DNA from 4 places in the Exiguobacterium sp. s11 genome. Region 2 is predicted to be linked to each of the others. Evidence: predicted binding sites of a transcription regulator. Region 2 holds the regulator's gene; each other region holds the start of a gene.
The links. Region 2 encodes Rex, which represses fermentation and respiration genes when NADH is low (regulators of the CRP and FNR family bind a similar motif). Its sites were predicted from a motif close to TTGTGAAATATTTCACAA; they were not measured.
Positions count from the first base shown of each region.

Region 1: a site for Rex is predicted at 2,926-2,943, ahead of KNQ12_RS08745 (L-lactate dehydrogenase). Genes of this name have one in related genera too.
Region 3: a site for Rex is predicted at 3,398-3,415, ahead of cydD (thiol reductant ABC exporter subunit CydD). Genes of this name have one in related genera too.
Region 4: a site for Rex is predicted at 3,495-3,512, ahead of adhE (bifunctional acetaldehyde-CoA/alcohol dehydrogenase). Genes of this name have one in related genera too.

Region 1 covers NZ_JACSNF010000002.1:217,432-222,953, reverse strand. Annotated here, with positions in the region: gene KNQ12_RS08755 (M42 family metallopeptidase) at 1-954, opposite strand, end outside; gene KNQ12_RS08750 (GNAT family N-acetyltransferase) at 1,116-1,625, opposite strand; gene KNQ12_RS08745 (L-lactate dehydrogenase) at 1,883-2,839, opposite strand; gene KNQ12_RS08740 (DUF92 domain-containing protein) at 3,005-3,784, opposite strand; gene KNQ12_RS08735 (5-formyltetrahydrofolate cyclo-ligase) at 3,778-4,323, opposite strand; gene rpmG (50S ribosomal protein L33) at 4,381-4,530, opposite strand; gene KNQ12_RS08725 (1,4-alpha-glucan branching protein domain-containing protein) at 4,635-5,522, opposite strand, start outside.
Region 2 covers NZ_JACSNF010000001.1:1,440,789-1,446,310, forward strand. Annotated here, with positions in the region: gene KNQ12_RS07530 (S8 family serine peptidase) at 1-1,595, opposite strand, end outside; tRNA gene KNQ12_RS07535 (tRNA-Ala) at 1,817-1,892, opposite strand; gene tatC (twin-arginine translocase subunit TatC) at 1,997-2,776, opposite strand; gene KNQ12_RS07545 (twin-arginine translocase TatA/TatE family subunit) at 2,784-2,984, opposite strand; gene KNQ12_RS07550 (redox-sensing transcriptional repressor Rex) at 2,984-3,643, opposite strand; gene KNQ12_RS07555 (ATP-binding cassette domain-containing protein) at 3,811-5,522, shown strand, end outside.
Region 3 covers NZ_JACSNF010000003.1:256,379-261,900, reverse strand. Annotated here, with positions in the region: gene KNQ12_RS12330 (glycosyltransferase family 4 protein) at 1-1,021, opposite strand, end outside; gene ypfJ (KPN_02809 family neutral zinc metallopeptidase) at 1,215-2,057, shown strand; gene KNQ12_RS12320 (hypothetical protein) at 2,140-2,307, shown strand; gene KNQ12_RS12315 (nuclear transport factor 2 family protein) at 2,369-2,737, opposite strand; gene KNQ12_RS12310 (Rrf2 family transcriptional regulator) at 2,760-3,242, opposite strand; gene cydD (thiol reductant ABC exporter subunit CydD) at 3,451-5,181, shown strand; gene cydC (thiol reductant ABC exporter subunit CydC) at 5,178-5,522, shown strand, end outside.
Region 4 covers NZ_JACSNF010000002.1:553,869-559,390, reverse strand. Annotated here, with positions in the region: gene KNQ12_RS10505 (hypothetical protein) at 1-624, opposite strand, end outside; gene adhE (bifunctional acetaldehyde-CoA/alcohol dehydrogenase) at 815-3,409, opposite strand; gene KNQ12_RS10495 (beta-class carbonic anhydrase) at 3,746-4,297, shown strand; gene KNQ12_RS10490 (Na+/H+ antiporter family protein) at 4,612-5,522, shown strand, end outside.

The DNA of each region.
Region 1 (5,522 bases), on a different contig from region 2:
ACGTTCGTACGAATGACTCGATTCGATTCCCGGACCGAACAATCCGTGCCGGACGTCGTGTCCCGCACTTACTGCCGCTGAGGCATCCGAGCTATAGAATGGATAGATATCAACCTTATATGGAATACTGTTACGTTGTGCTAAACGCGTTAACTGGTGGCGTAAAGCCAAGTCATATGGACCCGAACCATCTTTCGCACAGATCGAGACCGTGAATTCATCGGAGTGTTGACCGTCTCCTAGTGCCCCCATGTCGACCGCGATGTATTCTGCGACTTCTTCCGTGAATCCAGCATTTCCACCGAATCCAACTTCTTCGTAATTTGAAATCAGAATCTGGACCGTGTGTGGCAGCTCGATTGTTTTCCATTCCTTGATCAATTCAAGCAACAAAGCAACGGATGCTTTATCGTCGAGATGGCGCGACTTCACGAATCCCGTTTCCGTGTAGAGGAATCGCGGATCAAATGTTACGATGTCTCCTACTTCAATCCCCGCAACGCGCGTCTCTTCTGCTGTCGTTGAACGGATATCGAGCCGTACTTCGATATTATCAGCGGAGCGTTCCGTCTTATTCGTCTCGCGCGACGTATGAACACTCGAATGGTGGAACACGATCGTACCTGAAATCGTTTGACCGTCCATCTTGTGAATGAGACAGTTCTCACCTTCAATTGCTGTCCAAGCATATCCCCCCAGTTGTGATAAACGAAGTCGTCCTGTTGGTAAAATCTCTTTCACCATCGCTCCTAGTGTGTCGACGTGTGCCGTCAGTAACCGTGTACGCGTTGAAGCACCAGGTAGTGTCGCTAAAATCGCTCCTTTCTCAAGTTTTCGATACGTGATTCCTTCTGATACCAATCGCTTTTCTACATATGTAATCGCTTCTTTTGTCGAACCTGTTGGACTCGGAATCGAGACAAGCTCTTCAATCGTACGTATGACTTCTTTCATGTTCATTCGCTCCCTTTCAATCGGACTACGATGTGACATCCGCTTTGTTCTCATGATAACAAATATTCATTCTTTGCCGATACTGATATCCTACGGATACCATGCAAAAAAGCTGTAGCACTTTTTTTGCTACAGCTTCTAATCTACATCCTCTGAAGAACTTAGACGTACTTCTTCATCCAAATATCATCACGATATGTGCCGTCTTCTAATTTTACGGAATCTGGATCTTCGGCATATACTTCAAAACCGAGCGACTCATAAAGATTTTGTGCGGCTTCGTTTCCTGATAAAACGGCAAGAATGACTTGCTCGACGTCCGGTAACTTTTTCGCTTCCTCGATTAAGGCTTCCATTAAAGCGCGACCAGTACCCCCGCGATATTCAGGTGATACGTATACTCCAGAAATCATCGCTTTATGCGATTCACGTGACAATTCATATGGTTTGACCTGACCAAACCCAAACAACGTATCACCGTCGAACATACCAAGCCAAACCTCATCGGAGTCGGGTTCTCCCTCAAGTCCTTCTTGTACTTCGCGGAGCGGGGTTTGCTGTTCATCATCAAACGAATGACCGAATGCATCTGGATGATTTTTTAATCCCTCAAGGCGTAGATTCCAGTATTGTTCTGCATCCTCTTTAGTAAGTTTTCGAAAAGTATACATGACTGTCGGTTCTCTCCTTTTTGGGTATCATGACGTACAAAAAATGACGTAAAAATGCTTCTATCTCTTACTTAACCCTTTTCTAGTAAAATAAAACCTAGATTTTTCTCTTTTTACTACTGGACGAATAGATGTGATTTTTTATGTATTCGTTCTTTACATCAAAAAAACTCAAGTGTGGACAATATAAAGCAAGTCCGACACTTGAGTTTTTTTACTACTTTATTTCGGTAATACCTTCAGCATGATGCGTACGCTTATCCTTGCAAGACGGGTTCAAGCGTCTGACGCAATACATCAGCAGAATGATGGAATTTCTTCAACTCTTCTTCCGTCAATGAGACTTCAATGATTTCACGCACACCTTGACGATTAATGATGGCGGGAACTCCAATGTGGATACCGGAAATGCCATACTGCCCATCGACATGCGCACCGACCGTTAATAGACAGTTCTCATTTCCGAGGATGGCACGAACGATCCGAACAAGCCCAAGCCCGATCGCATAGTAGGTTGCCCCTTTGCGCTCGATGATATGATAAGCAGCATCTCGGACGTTGATGTAAATTTGATCAAGATCTGCTTGAGAATAACGATCGTCTTCAGCAAGTAGTTCATCAATCGTTTTTCCATAAATACGGCTGTTACTCCAGGCAGCGAATTCCGTATCACCATGTTCTCCAAGAATATAGGCATGGGCATTTCGGGAGTCAATGTGAAAGTATTCTCCAAGCATTTGACGCAGACGTGCTGTATCAAGCACCGTTCCTGATCCAAATACGCGGGATTTCGGAAGACCGGAATATTTCCAGGCAAGATGCGCCATGATATCAACCGGATTAGAAGCCACGACGATGATCCCATCAAAACCAGAATCCATGATTTGACGAATCATTTCTTTCATGATCAACGCATTCTTTGCAACGAGATCGAGTCTTGTCTCACCTGGTTTTTGTGGAGCGCCTGCCGTGATGACGACGACTTCCGCTTCGCGGCAGTCCGCGTAGTCGCCAGCCCATATTCGCATCGGTGAAGAGCTAAATGGTGTTCCATGGTTTAAGTCCATTGCCTCGCCCTCTGCTTTGGCTTTGTTGACATCAATGATGACAAGTTCTTCACAAAGCCCAGCTGTTGACATCTGATAGGCAAAGCTTGAACCGACTGCACCAGCTCCAATGAGGGCTACCCGTGTCACTTTCGCATGTAATTCCATATCGTTATGTCCACCCTTTCATTCGTCCTAAGAGTTTGTTAACTATCTCACAAATAAATTGTAACATCTTTCACATTATTTGTATCATGTGAAATTAATCACATTTGTCCATTTTGTGTCATTGATATCCTAACATAAGGAATTACATACTCATATACTTTCCAGTTACCAGAATCGAACGATGATAAACCCGATTCCACTTGCCAAACCACTCGTTAAGACATTGACAGCATCATTCCCTAAAAATCGAATACCTGAAACATAAGCTGTCGGTTGCCCATGGTGCTTTCGCTTTTCTGTGTATTCCCCACAAACTGTACATCGGTAAACGCGTTGCCCTACTGCTCCAAATAGTGTATCCAGCAGGCTCCCGAGTACACCGATACTTGTTACGAGTAAGACGTCTCTTAAAGAAAGAGAAAATATCCAATGCGCTGCTATCGCGATGAACGCAGCTCCTGCGATCGTACCGACCGTTCCAATCAGCGACATCGCTCCACTTGTTCCTGCTGGTACCCGTCGTAACGTTTTGAGCGACCATGGATCACGTCTTGAGAGCGGTCCGATTTCGGATGCCCACGTATCAGCATTCGATGCTGCGATGACGAATAGAAATAACAAGAGATACGCAAAATCCATCGTCATGGCATACGCTAAGGCAGCAACGAACGCTAGCCCTCCATTCGCAAGGACCTGCCATCCGTCACGCGCGCCGTCTTTCTCAACGATGGAGTCGACCGATTGTTTTCTAGATCGTCCGACCTTCGATAACAGACTCGAGCTACCAAAGAAGAGTAAAAGTACTACTAATCCTTGCCAACCGAATCCGAATGAGACACCACTACCGACGAGCAGGGTCATGATAGCACCACTTGTCGTCAATAAACGAAAAGATCGTCCGGTCCAAGCAAGCAATAGACAAAACAAAATGGTCGCGCTTAGCATCGGATGACCTCTAATTCAGTGACGATCAAGTCAACGGGGATATCAAAGGCTTCCACTTCGAAATCTGGAAGAAGTTGTTCAGAAAAGGCAATCGATACTTTACATCCTGTATATGGCACGAGTGCACGATCGTAATAGCCTCCTCCCCATCCTAAACGATAGCCGTCCCGACGATAGGCGCGACCTGGAACAAGGCAAAGCTCTGCTTGATCAAGTGAGGCGCGACGTGCTGAAGCGATCGGTTCAGCAATCCCCATCTGATTTGCTTGCAGTTGATCTTCTGGTCCATGTTCATAAAAGATCATCTCTTCTCCGACTACTTTTGGTATCAAGACCGTCTTGCCCTCTTGCCACGCTTGTTCAATCAGCATTCTTGTATCACATTCATTTCGAAAAGCTAATGTGATCGCGACACAAGTCGCTTGTTGCCATTCAGGTAATAATAATACATGTTCGTGAATCAACCGTTCCTTCTCCGCACGGTTCTCCATCATATCGAGTCGTTCTTTGATCAGACGGCGTACTTCTTGTTTATTCATGAATGTCTTCCTTTCCACAAAAAAAGCCATCACACGAAGTGACGGCTTCCATCTCAATTATTTCACTTCACGGTGAAGTGTGTGCTTACGGAGACGTGGGTTGTATTTCTTCAACTCAAGACGCTCTGGGTTGTTACGCTTGTTCTTTTTAGTGATATAAGTACGGTCACCAGTTTCAGTGCAAGCTAATGTGATTTTAACGCGCATGGGATTCCCTCCTATCTAGCTCTCGATGTATCAAGTGATTTTGCTTTACATAAGGTTAAGCATACTCAAGTATCGTACCAAGAAAGGAAAGGAATTGCAACTGTTCATCCGTTCTTTTTCGGATTCGTCACGTGTTGATATGGTTTTTCAAGGTTCTCTTCAAAACGCAGTGGCTTCTTTTCGACGTGATACTCTTGCTCCACCCCGTGACGTGACTCTTCTCGTTCTAGATAAACAACCGCTGATTGGCGCAACGCATCTCCTTCAAGTCGTTTTAAGGCAACGACCAGACCACCTGAACGATCAGGAGAACGCTCACTTTCGACATCGTAGACATTACTGACGAGTGGCAACTCTTTGATCTTCGCGATAGCTTGGGCAGCTGATGCGGTCTCCATGTTGAAGTTGTGGATGACTGCGAAATCAACGATCTTACTCAAAGCTTGCGCTTGGCGTAAGAAGGTTAAATTTAGTGCCGCCAGTTGGTTATAGGTCTGAACGAGCGGTAGACCTGTCACTTGCACTCCGTAAACGTGAACACCTTCTTCAAATCGATACGCTTCCGGATGTTCCGTGACGACATAGACGTTCTCACCAGCAGCAGCGAGCCGTCGAGCGAGCTCCGAAGCTGGTCGGTCTGACGCATCATATTGTCGGACGAACAATAAGATGGCGTCTGTATTCCAAGATTTCTCACGCTTCACTGCCACGTAGTAATCATGTGCCGTCAAGAAGACATCCGGTTCAATATCTGAATCTTGAAGAAAAGGATATTCGCGATATCGAGCATCCAACCATTCCACCGTCAGCTCCTCAGCATCCAGTCGACGCTCGGTTTCTTCAAAACGTAAGATATGCTCCCGGAAACGATTCGCAGCATACTGCGCTGTCGTCTGTCCATCAAGGATGAACGGCCAGTCGCTCGAGACAGCGAGGAGGTATTCTCGAATGAGTTGACGCTTCGCTTTGACAGTCAACGCATCTTGATGACG
Region 2 (5,522 bases):
AACGTGACAGCAATTGCTTTTCCTGCTTTCGCTTTTTCTTCAAGATCATTCCCATCCGCGATGCTGAGCGTCACCATCGGAATCGTCGGATTGTTAAGTGCCATGCTGACATAATCCCCATGATCGACTCGTCCACGAACGATGACACCGGCTGCTCCTTGTTTCTCAGCTTCTGCTTGAATCATACCGTAATTGAAACTGCCGTTACGCACAACAAAGACAACTTTTCCTTTGACATCTTTTCCTTGATAGTTCGATGCTTGACCATCGCCGACATAAATGACGTCTTGCTTCTCCTTGTTGAATACCTTAATCGGATTCGGCGAGTCCTGTTTTTGGTACGCCAAATACCCAGCATCTTGTCCGTCAATCGTCAGTGCCATACCTTCAAGCGTTAATTTCGTATTCTCTAGCGATGCGACTTGTAGCGCTTGGCTGATCAACCCTGGAGATCCTACAACACCGATGTCAGGATTCGCTGTATACGGATTGCCTGCACCATGTCCTGTGAATGCCGAGTTTCCAGCAGAGATCGCACATAAGATCCCGTTGTTCATCGCGTTGACGATTGCCCGTTGCTCTGGATCATCTGCGTTGACGAATGATGCTGTCGAACCGAGACTCATGTTGATGACATCCGCTCCGAGGGCGATCGCATCATCAATCGCTTTGATGTAGATATCACTGAATGTCGATGGCATGCCTGGATCATTTCCGAATACTTTCATCGCGAGGAGTTGTGTTTCCGGTGCGACCCCTTTGATACCACCGTTCGCTTCGTCTCCATTAGCACCGACCGTACCCGCTACGTGCATTCCGTGCATCGATGCACCTGCACCTAAATCACGGATTTCGCTATCGTGATCAGCGTAGTTATAGCCGTATGGGACTTTTTCCGTGAAATACTTCCCTTTTAGTCCTTTTGATTCTTTGGCGCTTTCAACCTTTGAAGAAGTCAAATCAATCTTCGTCTCTGGGCTCAACACCATATCTTTATGCGACGGATCAATCCCCGTATCGATAACCGCTACAATTGTCCCTTCCCCTTTGAAGCCGTAGTCCTGCCATGTTTCTTTTGCATTAACCATATCTTTGCTATATAACATATCTGGTTTTGCACCTTTATCGGCTTTCGGTCGCGCGTATTCATGGGCGATATGTACGCTCTTGACTCCGTCGAGTTGTTTGATGTCTTCGATGTCGCCGAACTTGACTTCACCACTGAATCCGTTAATGACGGTCGTGAAGCTTTCCTTATATGTAACGGGAATCGATTTTTTAGCGATCGATGACTTGACTGATTTTTGGACACTTACGAGGCGATCCTTAATCGACTCTTTTTCGGCATTGCTCAATGTGCTATACCGCTTGTTTTGTGCCTGCGCAATTTGAATCGCCGGCTTCTGCTCCATCTCGATGACGACACGGACCTTGTCAGACTGCTTATACACCTTCTCCTGTCCTGTTTTCTTAAGTGAGAGGGCGTGCGGCTTTTGACCGCTTGCCTTATCTTGCGAGGACAGTGCTCCTTGAGCACTGACCAAGTTGGAAGATGTCATCAAGACAGCTGCCAAGAGTGCGATTTCCTTCTTCATACTTCTTTTCCCCTTTTCTAAAAAACTATAATGATGTTACCAACAAAACAGTTAAACGAAAATTCTGTATATTTAGTTTAATGAAATAGATGGAAATAAACAATTCAGTTCTGTCTGTTTTATATAATTATTTGTTTTTATTGACACTTTATATTGCATTTCCATATTTTGAAAACAACAAAAAAGCTCTTGAATGCTCAAGAGTTTGAAGTGTACGAATATGGTGGAGACTATCGGGATCGAACCGACGACCTTTTGGCTGCCAGCCAAACGCTCTCCCAGCTGAGCTAAGCCCCCATGAATTAACTTTAGTATACGCATCGCTAACTGCTTTATCAATATAAAAATAACGCTTTCATAAAAAAGAATCCCTTCCAAAATTATCGGAAGGAATTCACGATTCATTTATTCAATTCACGCATCAAATCCGCCTGTCGTTCAAGCTCTGCCTGTTGCTCGAGGATCAAGACCTTTTTGTACGTCCGCGCAGAAATCAAGATGCTGATTTCATAGAGAACGAACAATGGGACCGAGATCATCAAGTGTGACGTCACGTCCGGCGGTGCGATCAATGCCGCAACGACGAACAGCGCAAAGTACGCATATTTCCGATTCTTTCGCATGAAAATTGGCGTCACGAGACCAAGACGTGTCAGAAACATCGTCACGACCGGCAATTGGAAAAGAAGACCGAACGGAATCGTTAATCGGATTAAGAAACTGAAGTAGTTCTCAACTCCGATGACTTGTTCGATTCCGAGTTCCTTCCCTAGTTCAGTCGAAACTTTTAATAAGAAAGGTAACAACCAAAAGTATGAGAAGGCTACACCAGCCAAAAATAGAAAGAAGATGACCGGAATATACGTCAATGTCGCTTTTTGCTCCTTATCATACAGACCAGGGCGGACGAATGCCCAGAGTTGATACATCCAGAACGGCGATGCCAGCACGATTGCGATGATGAACGCAAGATTCAAATACAACATTAAAGGATCTGCGACGTTGAAGGCATTCAAACCGATACCGAGCTCTTTTAAGTCCGCTTGCAAGAAGCGAACGAGCGGTCGGACGAGCGGAAATGCAACAGCGAACAGGACGACGACGATGATAAGCGACCAGACGATCCGTTTACGCAGTTCGTCCAGATGCGACGTCACGCTTTGTTCTTGATCAATCGCCATGATTCAATCACTTCTCTTTCGGTTCATCCTTTTTATCGTCGTCCATGATACCGTTCGTTGCGCTCTTGAACTCTTTCAATGTCTGACCCGCAGCACGACCAAGTTCAGGTAACTTCTTCGGTCCGAAGATGATTAATGCGACGACACCGATTAGTGCTAAGCTACCTGGTCCGATGAATGCTATAGTTGATGGGATAAGGTTTTCCATTATGATTTCACTCCTTCAGCTGATTGCGAATAATGCTTCATGAAATAAACTAATGACTGCAACTCGATCGATAAATCGATGTGATGGACCCGGACGCTCGCTGGCACGTTCAACCGCGCGGGCGTAAAGTTCAGGATGCCAGTCACACCATACTCGACTAACTCATCCGCTACTGACTGCGCGAACTGGGATGGAACCGTCAAGATGGCAACATCGACCTGATTCGCTTCGATTTGTTCTTTCATGTCCGAAACATGATAGATTGGAACGTCATGCGTCGTTGTTCCGACCTTCTCTTCGTCCGCATCAAACGCAACGACTATCCGAGTACTATTATTCTTTAAAAAGTTATAATTTGCAAACGCTGTTCCGAGATGACCGACCCCGATTAAGGCAACATTCGTCACCTCATCTTGATTCAAGGTTTTGCGGAAAAACGTTAAGAGATGTTGAACGTTATATCCATACCCCTTCTTCCCTAATGCCCCAAAGTAGGAAAAATCGCGACGAATCGTTGCTGAATCAACCTTCACCGCCTCGCTTAACTCAGCAGAAGAGACGCGGAGCTTGCCTGAATTGTATAAACTTTGGATGAAGCGATAATATAGCGGCAACCGTTTTGCTGTCGCTTGTGGAATTTTTGTGTCTGGTCCATTCATCCTGCAGTTCCCCCTTCGGCCACATCCATCGTGGCACCCAAATCTTTGCAAAAAGCTTTCTACTCTCCTTGATTGTAAACCACTTCACATAGAGTCACAAATAATATATTCCGCAGGACCTCGCGCTTTTGTTCGTGATAGACTAAAGGGTGGAAGGATGGATGGAAATGATACTCTTACAAGTCAACCAACTCTCGAAATCATTCGGCGTTGAGCCGATTTTAGAAAATATCAAATTGGAAGTACAAGAGCGTGACCGGATTGCGCTCGTCGGACGAAATGGTGCCGGTAAATCGACCTTGCTCAAAATCATCGCTGGCGAACTCAGTCATGACTTGGGCGACATCATGAAAGGCAAGGATGTCAAAATCGGTTATCTCGCGCAAGACAGTGGTCTTGAATCGAACGAGACGATCTGGAACGAGATGCTGACCGTCTTTGAACATCTCCAAGAACAAGAACGAACACTACGCCGGATGGAAATCGAAATGGGCATGGAGCATATCTTGAACGATCCGGTCGCGTACGATCGTCTCCTAAAGACGTACGATCAAGCGCAACACGACTTCTCAGAAGCGGGTGGTTATCAGTTCGAAGCGAATATCCGCTCCGTCCTGCACGGCATGCGCTTTTATCCGGACGATTATTCGCGCCGGATCCAAACGTTATCCGGTGGTCAACGGACACGTCTCGCCTTAGCGAAGATGCTCCTGCAAGCACCAGAGCTCCTCATTCTCGATGAACCGACCAACCACCTCGATATCGATACGCTCGCTTGGCTCGAAAGTTACCTCGGTGGTTATCGTGGTGCCGTTCTGATCGTCTCGCACGACCGGTACTTCCTTGACCAAGTCGTCAATGTCGTCTATGAGCTGTCACGCAATGTCTGCCGTAAGTTCACCGGTAACTACACGAAGTACTTGGAACAAAAAGCGGCATTGTACGATCAAGAAATGAAACAGTTCGAACAGCAACAAGAAGAAATCGCGAAGATGCAGGACTTCATTCAACGGAACATCGCCCGAGCGACGACGACCAAACGTGCCCAAAGTGTCCGGAAGCGGCTCGAGAAGGTCGATCGGCTCGACCGACCAGATGGGGATGAGCGTAGCACGGTCCTGTCCTTCCCGATTGAAAAACAGAGCGGGAATGACGTTCTTCAAGTCAATCAACTGGCAATCGGTTACGAAGAAGCTGTCTCAAAAGACATCACGTTCCGCTTGCAACGCGGTGAATCACTGGCACTCGTCGGACCGAACGGCATCGGAAAGTCGACGCTCTTAAAAGTCCTCGTCGGTCGCTTACGCCCCCTCTTCGGTGATTTCCGTTTCGGAACTGGCGTCTCGATCGGATATTACGATCAAGAGCAGGCAGAACTCAATGACCGGAACCGCGTCATCGATGAGATTTGGAACGAATGGCCCTTGATGCGTGAACAAGAAGTCCGGTCTGTCCTCGGGCAATTCCTGTTCAGCGGTGACGATGTCTTCAAAATCGTCCATGAGTTATCTGGTGGCGAACGCGGACGTCTCGCACTTGCAAAACTGAAACTCCGGAAAACGAACGTCCTCGTCCTCGATGAGCCGACGAACCACTTGGATCTGGATTCGAAGATGGTCCTTGAAAATGCGCTCGTCGACTACGAAGGAACGCTGTTATTCGTCTCTCACGACCGTTACTTCATCGACCGAATCGCGACCCGCGTCATCGAGATGAGTGAAGCCGGCGTGACAGAGTACCTCGGTGATTATTCGTACTACACGGAGAAGAAGGCGGAGCAAGAAGAGATTGCGCGTCTTGAAGCCGAGGAAGCAAAAGCTGCAAAGGTCACGGCGTCGAAGACGATCGATAAAGAAGCGCAGAAAGAAGAGCGCAAGCG
Region 3 (5,522 bases), on a different contig from region 2:
GAATGGCTTCGTACTCCTCTGGATCTCGGAAGCAAGCTCGCATTTCGGCAGCGAGTGCACCAGGTGTTTTGTTTTTAGCCATGTAGCCTGTCATGCCGTACTGAACGGCGTCTCGGACACCAGGAGCATCATATACGATGGATGGTGTTCCGACCGCCGCCGCTTCAATAATAGAAAAACCTACGCCTTCACGTATGGAAGGGAAAAGGAGAGCGGTGGCACGACTCATCATGCGGCGCGTTTCTGTTTCAGTGACTGAATCGTAATATGTGATAGCATCCTTCACTTCTTTAGGAAGGGGAAGTGTAAGGTATTGCAAAAGATGAGTGCTGTTACGGATACCAATCAGCCAGAGGCGTGTCTCAGGAAACTCACGTTGGACCATGAGGAATGCCCCAATCGCATCTTGAAGTTCTTTTTCGTTCAGACGGTTGATATATAGAAAGGTTGGAACATGTTCTTTTAACTCCCATTCCTGTTCAGACCACGGGGAAAAGGAAAGTCCTGGCGGCAACATCGTGATATGACTGTTAGTAAAACCAGCACTTTGTAGTTCGTCTACAACAGAGGGGCTGACAGTCAAGGCATGACTATCTTTATACCAGCTTAACCGTCGAGTCTCTGTCCATTCGCCAAGCTTTGAAAAAGGAAACACAAGCGTCGTCGACCAACGCTCACGAATCAATTGATAAAGAAATAAAGTTCGTTTATGACGTGGAACATAAAGTGGTGTGAAGAAATGAAACCCATTCAAATGATCCAGAACTAAATCAATCGTTTTAGCATAAGACCAGTAATAATAAAGGACATATGGAATAAGAGAAGCTGTCGTACCATAACGGAGGTAAGTGATACCATCTCGATACTCCGTCGGTGATCCGCCCTTGAATGAGACAGACAAATGGGTAACTCGGTAGGTAGTACTGACACGCCGCAACATATCATGAATAAAAGTTTCAGCTTCTCCGGCTTGTGGATGTCGAGCATCACGCCAAGATAAAAAAAGTAGATGAGGTTTCATGTCGTACCTCCTTTGCGTAGAAAAAATTGGATCCGAAAGATCGGTTCTGCTACTAATCTTCTCTACAGTAGAAGGATATTCCTAGAAAATGCATCAAATCAATAGACTTCTGTTTCATCCATGATGTCCTGAAGCGTTACGTATAAAAGCTTTTGGGTAAAGAACAATAACGAAACGGGTAGGAGGAAAGCGCATGAAATGGAAGGGAAGAGAACGGAGTTCGAACGTCGAGGACAGGCGGGGAATGGGTGGGAAAGGAATCGCCGGTATCGGCGGTGGTGTCGGGATCATCCTGCTGATCGTCATCACTTTGATGGGTGGTAATCCAACTGAACTACTCGGAGACTTAACCGGTGGGGATCAGCAAAATACGACGTATGAGGAAACAGCGCAGGAAAAAGAAGCAGCGGACTTCGTCTCCGTCGTCTTGGCCGATACGGAACGAGTCTGGGCGAAAGAATTTAAAGAAGATGGTAAGACCTATAAAAAACCGACACTCGTCTTATATACGGATCAAGTTAGTTCGGCTTGCGGACAAGCAGGGAAGTCCGTCGGTCCCTTTTACTGTCCCGGTGATCAGAAATTATACATTGATTTAAGCTTTTATAATGAACTGCAGACGAAATACGGAGCACCGGGCGATTTTGCGATGGCCTATGTCATTGCGCATGAAGTCGGGCATCATGTCCAGACGTTACTCGGAAAATCGGATGAGATCATGCCACTTCGAAAGCAAATGAGTGAGGAGAAGTTCAATAAATACCTCGTTCGATTCGAGCTACAGGCAGATTATTATGCCGGCGTCTGGGCGCATCACGCGCAAGGAGAAAACTTGCTCGAAGAAGGCGATCTCGAAGAAGCGTTGACAGCAGCCAATGCTGTTGGGGACGATACGTTACAAGAGAAAGGACAAGGATATGTCGTACCGGAGAGTTTCACCCACGGCACATCGGCGCAACGAGAGCGTTGGTTCCAAAAAGGCTTTGATAACGGCACGATCGAAGGCGGAGATACATTCAAAGCGAAGAATCTATAAAACGAAGCAACGACAGTCCTTTGAAATATCTTCCAGTCATTTCTGTAAAGAAGAGGGAAGGATTCAAAGGGGAGTGTCGAAGTTGAAGCACATCAGTCTATTTCTATTGTTCTATACGGCTGTCGTCGGATTGACGTACATCGTGTCACGATTTGCGCCAGACTTGTTGGTCTATATGGTCTATTTCGCCATTGCATCATTACTTGTCATCACAGGCTATTTGTTGAAACGACTCGTAATGAAGCGCTAAATACCAAAAAACCTGTGTTCTGCTTGCGCGGAACACAGGTTTTCGTTATTTAAAAGCCATCTTATGAACGGAACATCGTCGGATCATCTGGAACGTTCTCCAGATAAGCGATCCGTCCGTTTTCATCGAGACGTGCGATATCTTTTCCGTCTTGAGTGAAGACACTACCGTCTGCCCGTTTTCCGCAAACTGCCCAGCGTGTTTCATATGTTCCTGGTGTTGTTTCTTCCCAGCCTGCATACATGTGCTTAATGTCCTGATTCGCCGTGAACACATGACGGACGAACTGTTTCCAGGCGTCGATGCCGTGCTTTGGTTGTCCGTTCAGGACGAACGTGATGTCTGTCGTGAATAAGGAAACGAGATCCTCAAAAGCTTGTTCATCTGTGCGTGACGCGTCGAATAAGTCGAAATAACGATTCAATACCATAGTAAAAACCTCTTTCTGTTCATTAAAGTGTCATCATCCGGTCTGTGATTAACGCATGCAACCGTTCTAAATGCTCCGGTGGACAGGAGGCGTCGATTGCTTGACGGATCGAGCCAATCGATTCGCGCTTCAACGTCGATTGCCACGCCTCTTCCGCCTCTGTCATCAGATTCGAGAGTAGACCGATTTCCTGTTCCTGAATTCCCATCAAATCCTCAAAGACACCGCTTGACGCATACAACGTCTGCTTGCCCTCGATCGCTTGATAAATGTCAAAGATTTGAATTTCGTCTGCCGGACGTCGTAAGCGAAAGCCGCCTTTGACACCCGGTACGGAATACAACAGATCCGCCTGGACGAGTTTTCGTAAGAGCTTTTGGAAATAAGTCGGCGAGGCACCGAGTTGCTGGCTGATGAATTCACCGGGCAACACAGCGCGATCCGGAAGGAAGGTCAAAAGCAACATCGCATAGACGGATTGCTCGACCCCGGTTTTCATTTGCATGAGAAATCTCCTTTCGTTAAACGTTGATAATGTATATCCATAATAGTTTTATTCGAAAGAATTGTCGAGTCATATGCTCTCACAAAACCGTCACACCTTTTCGACAGCATCTGCATGGCATCCCCGTTCCGGATTCGGTATACTAAATGTACGATATGTGAAAATATTCACTAAAAGTCGTTCACACTTTGTGAAAGGACGTTTGTATATGAATCCATTAAAAGGAATCGTCCAGATTCCACGTAATATTCTCATTCAATTCATCATTGCGGCTTTCTTAATGGGGGTCGCGGTCGTCGGTCAGTCATACGGCATCGTGTTGACGGTCGATCGCATTTTCCTAAAAGAACAACCGTTTGAAGCTGTCATTCCGTTACTGCTCGTCGTCCTCGGGATGTTATTGCTCCGAGTCGCCGTGACGTATTGGAACGGTCGTCTCGGTACGACGTTATCGGCACACATGAAGCAGGCACTTCGGGAAGCACTCGTCGCGAAATACACAGGTCGTTCGGTCGAGATGATGCTACAAGGGCAAGCGGGACAGAAGGTCAGTGTCTTGCTCGACGCTGTAGACGAGATGGACAGCTACTACAGTCAGTACTTGCCGAAAGTTGTCCAGACGACGATCGTTCCCTTGATGGTCTTGATCGCGGCATTCAGCTATGACTGGATCACCGGTCTCGTCATGATGATCACGGCACCGTTCATTCCGTTGTTCTACATCATCATCGGCATCATGACGCAAAAGCGGGCGGATGCTCAACTCGAGAAGATGACGGCATTCTCGGGAACGTTCCTTGATACGTTGCAAGGACTGACGACCTTGAAGTTATTTGGTCGTGCGAAACGACAACGTGACGTCATCGAAAAAAGCAGTCTTGATTTCCGGGATGCGACGTTAACGGTCTTGAAGCTCGCCTTCTTGTCGTCGTTGATGCTTGAGTTCATCTCGATGCTCAGCATGGGAATGATTGCACTTGAGGTCAGTCTGCGCTTGATTTTGTTCCAAAGCATTACCTTCATCCCGGCGTTCTTGATGCTCGTGTTGGCACCAGAATACTATCTTGCCTTAAAAGAGATGGGAGCTGCCTTCCATACGGGACGCGGTAGTGTCGCGGCAGCGAAACAGATCGCAGCCGAACTAACGGCAGACGATCGTCCTGTTGCCTTTGGGCAATCAGAACTTTCGATGAACCGTCCACCACGAATCGTCTTGGATGAAGTCGGCTTTACGTACCAAGAAGGACGTTTTGCCTTGCAAGATATCGGGCTTACGATTGAGCCGTATCAAAAGGTAGCGTTGATCGGTCGCAGCGGGGCCGGTAAATCGACCGTCTTGCAGTTGATTGCCGGACTTGCGGATCCACAAGAAGGACGGATTCTACTCGACGGAACCGAGCGCGGTCAGGTGGAGGAAACAAGCTGGTTTCGTCAGTTGAGCTACATTTCTCAACATCCGTATCTGTATGCCGGAACGCTGGCAGAAAACATCGCGATTGGTGAGCTTCGTCAAGCGACGCCGGAAGAGATTTTCGAAGCGGCGCAGGCGGCAGGGCTCGAGGAGTTGATTGCGACGTTGCCTGAAGGGATTGACACGGTGATCGGAGAAGGTGGACGCGGTCTATCGGGTGGCGAAAAACAGCGTGTTGCGTTAGCGCGAGCGTTCTTGAAACGCCCGAACGTCGTCGTCTTTGATGAACCGACGACTGGACTTGATGTCAAAACGGAGCGACTGCTCCAACAAGCGATTGAGCAACTCGGACAATCGGCAACGGTCATCACTGTCGCGCACCGTTTGCATACGATTGAACGATCGGATCAAATCGTCGTTCTCGACGGCGGACGAATCGTCGATCGTGGCACCCATGATGAATTGCTTGGTCGCGATTCGGAATATGCGCGGATGCGTAGCGTCCAGAGAGGGGAGGAAACACGATGAAGGAATTATTAGGAGTCTTTCGGTTGATGGTGCATCAAAAACGCGATATCGCCTGGTCGATCTTCTTCGGTGTCCTCGCCGGTGTGACAGCGGTCGGTTTATTCGCAGCAAGTGGTTACCTGATTTCAAAGGCAGCCTTGTTGCCACCGATCCAGACACTCGCCGTCTTGATCGCCCTGCAAAAAGTGTCGAGTCTGACGCGCGCCGTCAGTCGGTATGCGGAACGTTACTATTCGCACCGGGCGACGTTTACGATTCTTAGTGACATCCGAACGTCATTTTACCGTCGTCTCGAGCCGCTTGCGCCAGGGATTTTTGGTAAGTACCGCAGTGGTGACTTA
Region 4 (5,522 bases), on a different contig from region 2:
GAAGAACGCCATCCAACCAAGCAAACTGACGACGAGAAGCGGTAAGATGCCACTCATCGCATAGCCGTCTTGTAACGAGAGGAATGGCACGTCGTTTCCGCGTCCGGCAAGGACGAACCAGATGATCCCGACGGTTAAGAAGAAACTAACCGATCGAATCGTCCACCCAAGACGACTTGCCTTAATCCTTAATACTAAAAATAACAGGACGATTAAACCGATGCCAAAGACAGAATAAAGTAACGTGCCGTAAGAGACATCGAACGTAAGTGGTGCAAGAACTTGCTTTAAGTCAATTCCAAACAACGATAAGACATCACCGGCAGAACTCGCGTCGAGTACCTGATTGATAATCCCTTCCCGGACCGCACTCGGCATCGTGATCGACAGCCCACCGACGAACAGTAGCATCAATGACACCGTGATGTCTGCATCTTTCCAGGAGACATCCGCCTGTTGCATCTGCGTCACGAGATCCTGATAGTCTGAGGATGAAGTGATTTGTGAAGTCAAAAATGCCATCACACCATAGATGACACCGAAAAAGATGAGACCGATAAGGACGCCAAACAGGACATCCCAGACGGAAAACCGTCGTTGTTTCCTTTCTTGCCTTGACTCCATCCCATTTCCTCCTTTTTATGTCTGATGTTTGAATATTCCTGCTACAGCGAAACCAAAAACATCAAATTCATTCAACAGCCATTATATCCCACCTTTTCTCTGACTGTCTCCACTGATTTCCAAAATAAAAACCGGCTTCTCACAGTGAGAAGCCGGTTGAACGATCAGGTGCCATGGTATTTTTTCTCTATTAGATGCCTTCGTATGCTTGTTCCATGATCGTCCGTAACTCAGCGACAAGCGGCATCTTCGGATTCGCCGTCGTACATTGATCCTCGAAGGCATCGACTGCCATCTTATCGAGTTTTGCCTCGAAGTCTGCTTTTTGAATGCCTTGCGCCTTGAATGACATTTTGATGTTGAGACGTTGTCCAAGATCAGCAACGGCTTGGATAAGGGATTCGACCCCTTGTTCCGTCGTTGCTGCCGGAAGACCGAGGTAGCGTGCGATGTCGGCATACCGCTCATCCGCGACGAATGATGCGTATTTCGGGAATGCTGCTAGTTTCGTTGGACGTGACGCGTTATAGCGAATGACGTGTGGCATCAGGATCGCGTTCGTCCGTCCGTGTGGTGTGTGGAATTCGCCACCGATTTTGTGTGCAATCGAGTGGTTGATGCCGAGGAAGGCGTTCGCGAATGCCATCCCTGCCATCGTTGACGCATTGTGCACTTTTTCGCGTGCTTCGGCGTCTGATCCGTTAGCATATGCTCGTGGCAAGTAGTCGAAGATCATCTTGATTGCTTTGAGTGCTAGTCCATCCGTGTAGTCGTTCGCAAGCACCGAGACGTATGCTTCTGTCGCATGCGTCAAGACATCCATTCCGGTATCAGCAGTGATCGAAGCCGGGACGGTCATGACGAATTCTGGATCAACGATTGCGACGTCTGGTGTCAATGCATAGTCAGCAATCGGGTATTTGACGTTTTTCTCTTTATCCGTGATGACGGTGAACGGTGTCACTTCTGAACCTGTACCAGAAGTCGTCGGAATCGCGACGAACTTCGCTTGACGACCAAGTGTCGGGAATTGATACGCCCGTTTGCGAATATCGAGGAATTTTTGACGTAAGTTCGAGAACGTTTCGTTCGGTTGTTCGTAGAAGAGCCACATTCCTTTTGCAGCATCCATCGCTGAACCACCACCGAGGGCGATAATCAAGTCAGGCTTGAAATCACGCATCGCTTGAGCACCTGTCTGAACAGTCGTCACCGATGGATCTGGTTCGACTTGGTCGAAGATCCGGTAACTGACGGACTGTGGTAAGTTTTGAATTACTTTATCGGCATACCCGAACTGTACCATCGTTGGATCAGTGACAATCATGACACGTGAGATGTCAGTCATCGACCGCAAGTACTGAACGGAGTTCTTTTCGAAGTAGATTTTTTCAGGGACCTTGAACCATTGCATGTTCACGCGTCGTCTCGCCACCTTTTTGACGTTGAGTAAGTGTTTCGCTGTCACGTTTTCAGATACAGAGTTTTTCCCGTATGATCCGCAACCGAGTGTCAGAGATGGTGTCAACTCGTTGTACAAATCACCGATTCCGCCATGAGCAGATGGGCTATTGACGAGGATCCGGCAGGCTTTCATGCGGAGTCCGAACGCTGTCATCAAGTCATCGTTCGTCGTATGAATGACAGCTGTATGACCGAGGCCACCGATTTCAAGCATCTGTTCGGAAATCGTGAACGCTTCTTCAGTTGATGCGACGCGGTACGCACCGAGGACGGGACTGAGTTTTTCATGAGACAATGGTTCTGCCACTCCGACGTGCTCGAGTTCTGCGACGAGCATGACTGTTGTTTCCGGAACATCGATGCCAGCTTTTTCTGCAATCCAAGTCGCAGGTTTCCCGACGATGTCCGCGTTGACGGCACATGTATCGGTTTTGATGACGAGTGATTCGAGGCGTTGTTTTTCTGCCGGTGTACAGAAGTAACAACCGAGTGCTTCCATTTCCGCACGAACCGTCGCATAAATCTCTTGGTCGACGATGACGGCTTGCTCAGACGCACAAATCATCCCGTTATCAAACGTTTTTGAAAGAACAAGATCGCTGACTGCCCGTTTGACTTTCGCAGACTGTTCGATGTAACACGGAACGTTCCCTGGTCCAACACCAAGTGCAGGTTTACCTGTTGAATACGCCGATTTGACCATTCCTGCTCCACCTGTCGCAAGGACCATGGCGATTTTTTCATGGTTCATCAAGACTTTCGTTGCTTCAAGTGATGGTTCTTCGACCCATTGAATACAGTCTTTCGGTGCCCCTGCTTTGATGGCTGCGTCGCGGAGTGTTTTCGCTGCTTCAACGGAACAACGTTGTGCCGATGGGTGGAACGCGAAGACGATCGGGTTGCGCGTCTTGATCGCAATCAATGCTTTGAACATCGTCGTTGATGTCGGGTTCGTGACCGGTGTGACACCACAGACGACACCGACCGGTTCAGCGATATATGTGATGCCGTTTTGGACATCTTCTTCTAAAATCCCGACCGTTTTTTCATGACGTAGACTGTTGTAGATGTATTCTGTCGCAAACATGTTTTTAATCATCTTATCTTCAAAGACACCGCGTCCCGTCTCTTCTGCCGCGAGACGAGCGAGTTCGACGTGCCGTTCAAGTCCGGCAAGTGCCATATCCCGAACGATCGTATCGATTTTTTCTTGATCGAATGTCAGTAATTCTTGTAATGCGCGTTGCCCTTTTTCAACGATTTGTCCAACTGCTTGTTCAACCGGCGTTGCCGTCGATTTTGTTTTTTCTTTCACAGCCATGAGTGGTTTCCTCCCTGTCGTGGAACGAATCTGAGTTTGATTTGCTAACCATTATGTCAGGAATGCCAAGCTGTTTTTCAATAGTTTGTGCTTTCCTTCACAAATCAATCATAACCCCTTTTTCCTGTTTTGTGCATGACCATCCTGTGAATTCCATCACACCTTTGATAGCGTTTACAACTGTTGTGAATTCCTCTTTTTCATCAATTTGCTTCATGTACATAGATGTGTGCGATTTGTCACACCTCGCATTTTCGTGACTTGATAGCCGTTTCATCATCTTGTATTCTGATATGGGGTACATATTAAGAGCTACCACTAAAGGAGGACACTTGAATGTCAGTTGTACAGGAAATGCTAGCCTTCAACGAGCGATTCGTCGCCGAAAAACAGTATGAGCAGTTCGTCTCGGATAAGTTCCCGGATAAAAAGGTCGTCATCCTGACGTGTATGGATGCCCGATTGACGGAGCTCCTCCCACACGCACTTGGTCTTAAGAACGGGGATGCGAAGATCATCAAAAATGCAGGTGCTATCCTCTCGCACCCATTCGGTTCCGTCATGCGCTCGATTCTCGTCGCATTGTATGCCCTTGGCGCTGAAGAAGTCGTTGTCATCGGTCACCACGACTGCGGCATGAGCACGATTGATCCTAACCACATGATCAACGAGATGAAGGATCGGGGAATCGACCAACAGATTCTTCACACGCTTGAAGTATCAGGTGTTGATTTGAATCAATGGTTGCGTGGCTTCACGTCAGTTCAAGAGAGCGTCGCTCACTCGGTCAGCCTCGTGAAGAACCATCCATTACTACCGCCAGGAACGAACGTCCACGGACTCGTCATCGATCCGGGTACCGGTAAGCTCGACGTCGTCGATTGCTGATCACTCTCTATAGAAGAAACGCAAATAGATTCGGATATTCTACTCCGTCTTAATTTAAAAATAACGTGCCATATTTTCTCGTAACGGAGAAGGATGGCACGTTTTTCGTATGAGTCATTTTCATTGATCAAAACGCTTCTCACTTCATGCTTCGGGGTATAACAGAATGTAACTTCTTGTGGAGAGCTAAAAAGCGTATCATTCATCTTTCGATTACGAGGTCAGACTTTTACTCTTGACAGCATTCCAACATGGCTGTAAGATACTTTAGTATAGTACAGTGATAACAAAAGAAAGTGTGGTTTTACTGAATGATAAACGCCGTATTGTTTGCCGTCTTTTTACTATTTATTTTAGCGATCTTCCGCGTCCACATCGTGCTCGCGATGGTCATCAGTTCGTTTGCTGGTGGTCTCGTCGGTGGTCTTGACCTGACTGCGACGACAAAAGCATTCTCCGGTGGTCTTGGTGACGGAGCAGAAATCGCCCTTAGCTACGCGATGCTCGGTGCATTTGCCGTCGCCCTCTCGAAAACAGGTTTACCGGATGCACTTGCTAACTCTTTGATTGCGCGTTCGCGTGGTAACGCAAGTGCCGCTTCCGTCAAAAAATTAAAAGGATTCATCTTGTTCGCGATTCTCTTGCTTGCGATCAGTTCACAAAACGTGTTGCCGATCCACATCGCATTCATTCCAATCATCATTCCGCCGTTGCTTGGTCTCTTTTCTCAGCTTAAGATCGATCGACGCCGGATAGCGATCATCATGACGTTCGGTCTTGTGACACCGTACATGTTCTTACCGGTTGGATTCGGAGACATTTACCTCAATCAGATTTTGCTGAAGAACCTGAAGGCAAATGGTCTCGATACTGCTGGAGCTTCCGTCATCGAAGCGATGGCGATTCCAGCACTCGGAATGGTCGTTGGTCTCTTGATCGGTTTGTACACCTACCGGAAAGAGCGGACGTATGAGATTCGCGACATCGCTCCAGACGATTATGAAATTCCGGTCATCACGAAAACGAAGCTTGTCTTAAGTGGAGTCGTCGTCATTGCGACCTTGATCGTACAACTACAGACCGGATCAATGATTCTCGCTGCGACGACGGGGTTGATCCTCTTCTTGTTGCTTCGTCTTGTTCGCTTCAGTGAAGCCGACGACGTCATTACACGCGGTATGCGCATGATGTCATTCATCGGTTTCGTCATGATTTCAGCGAACGG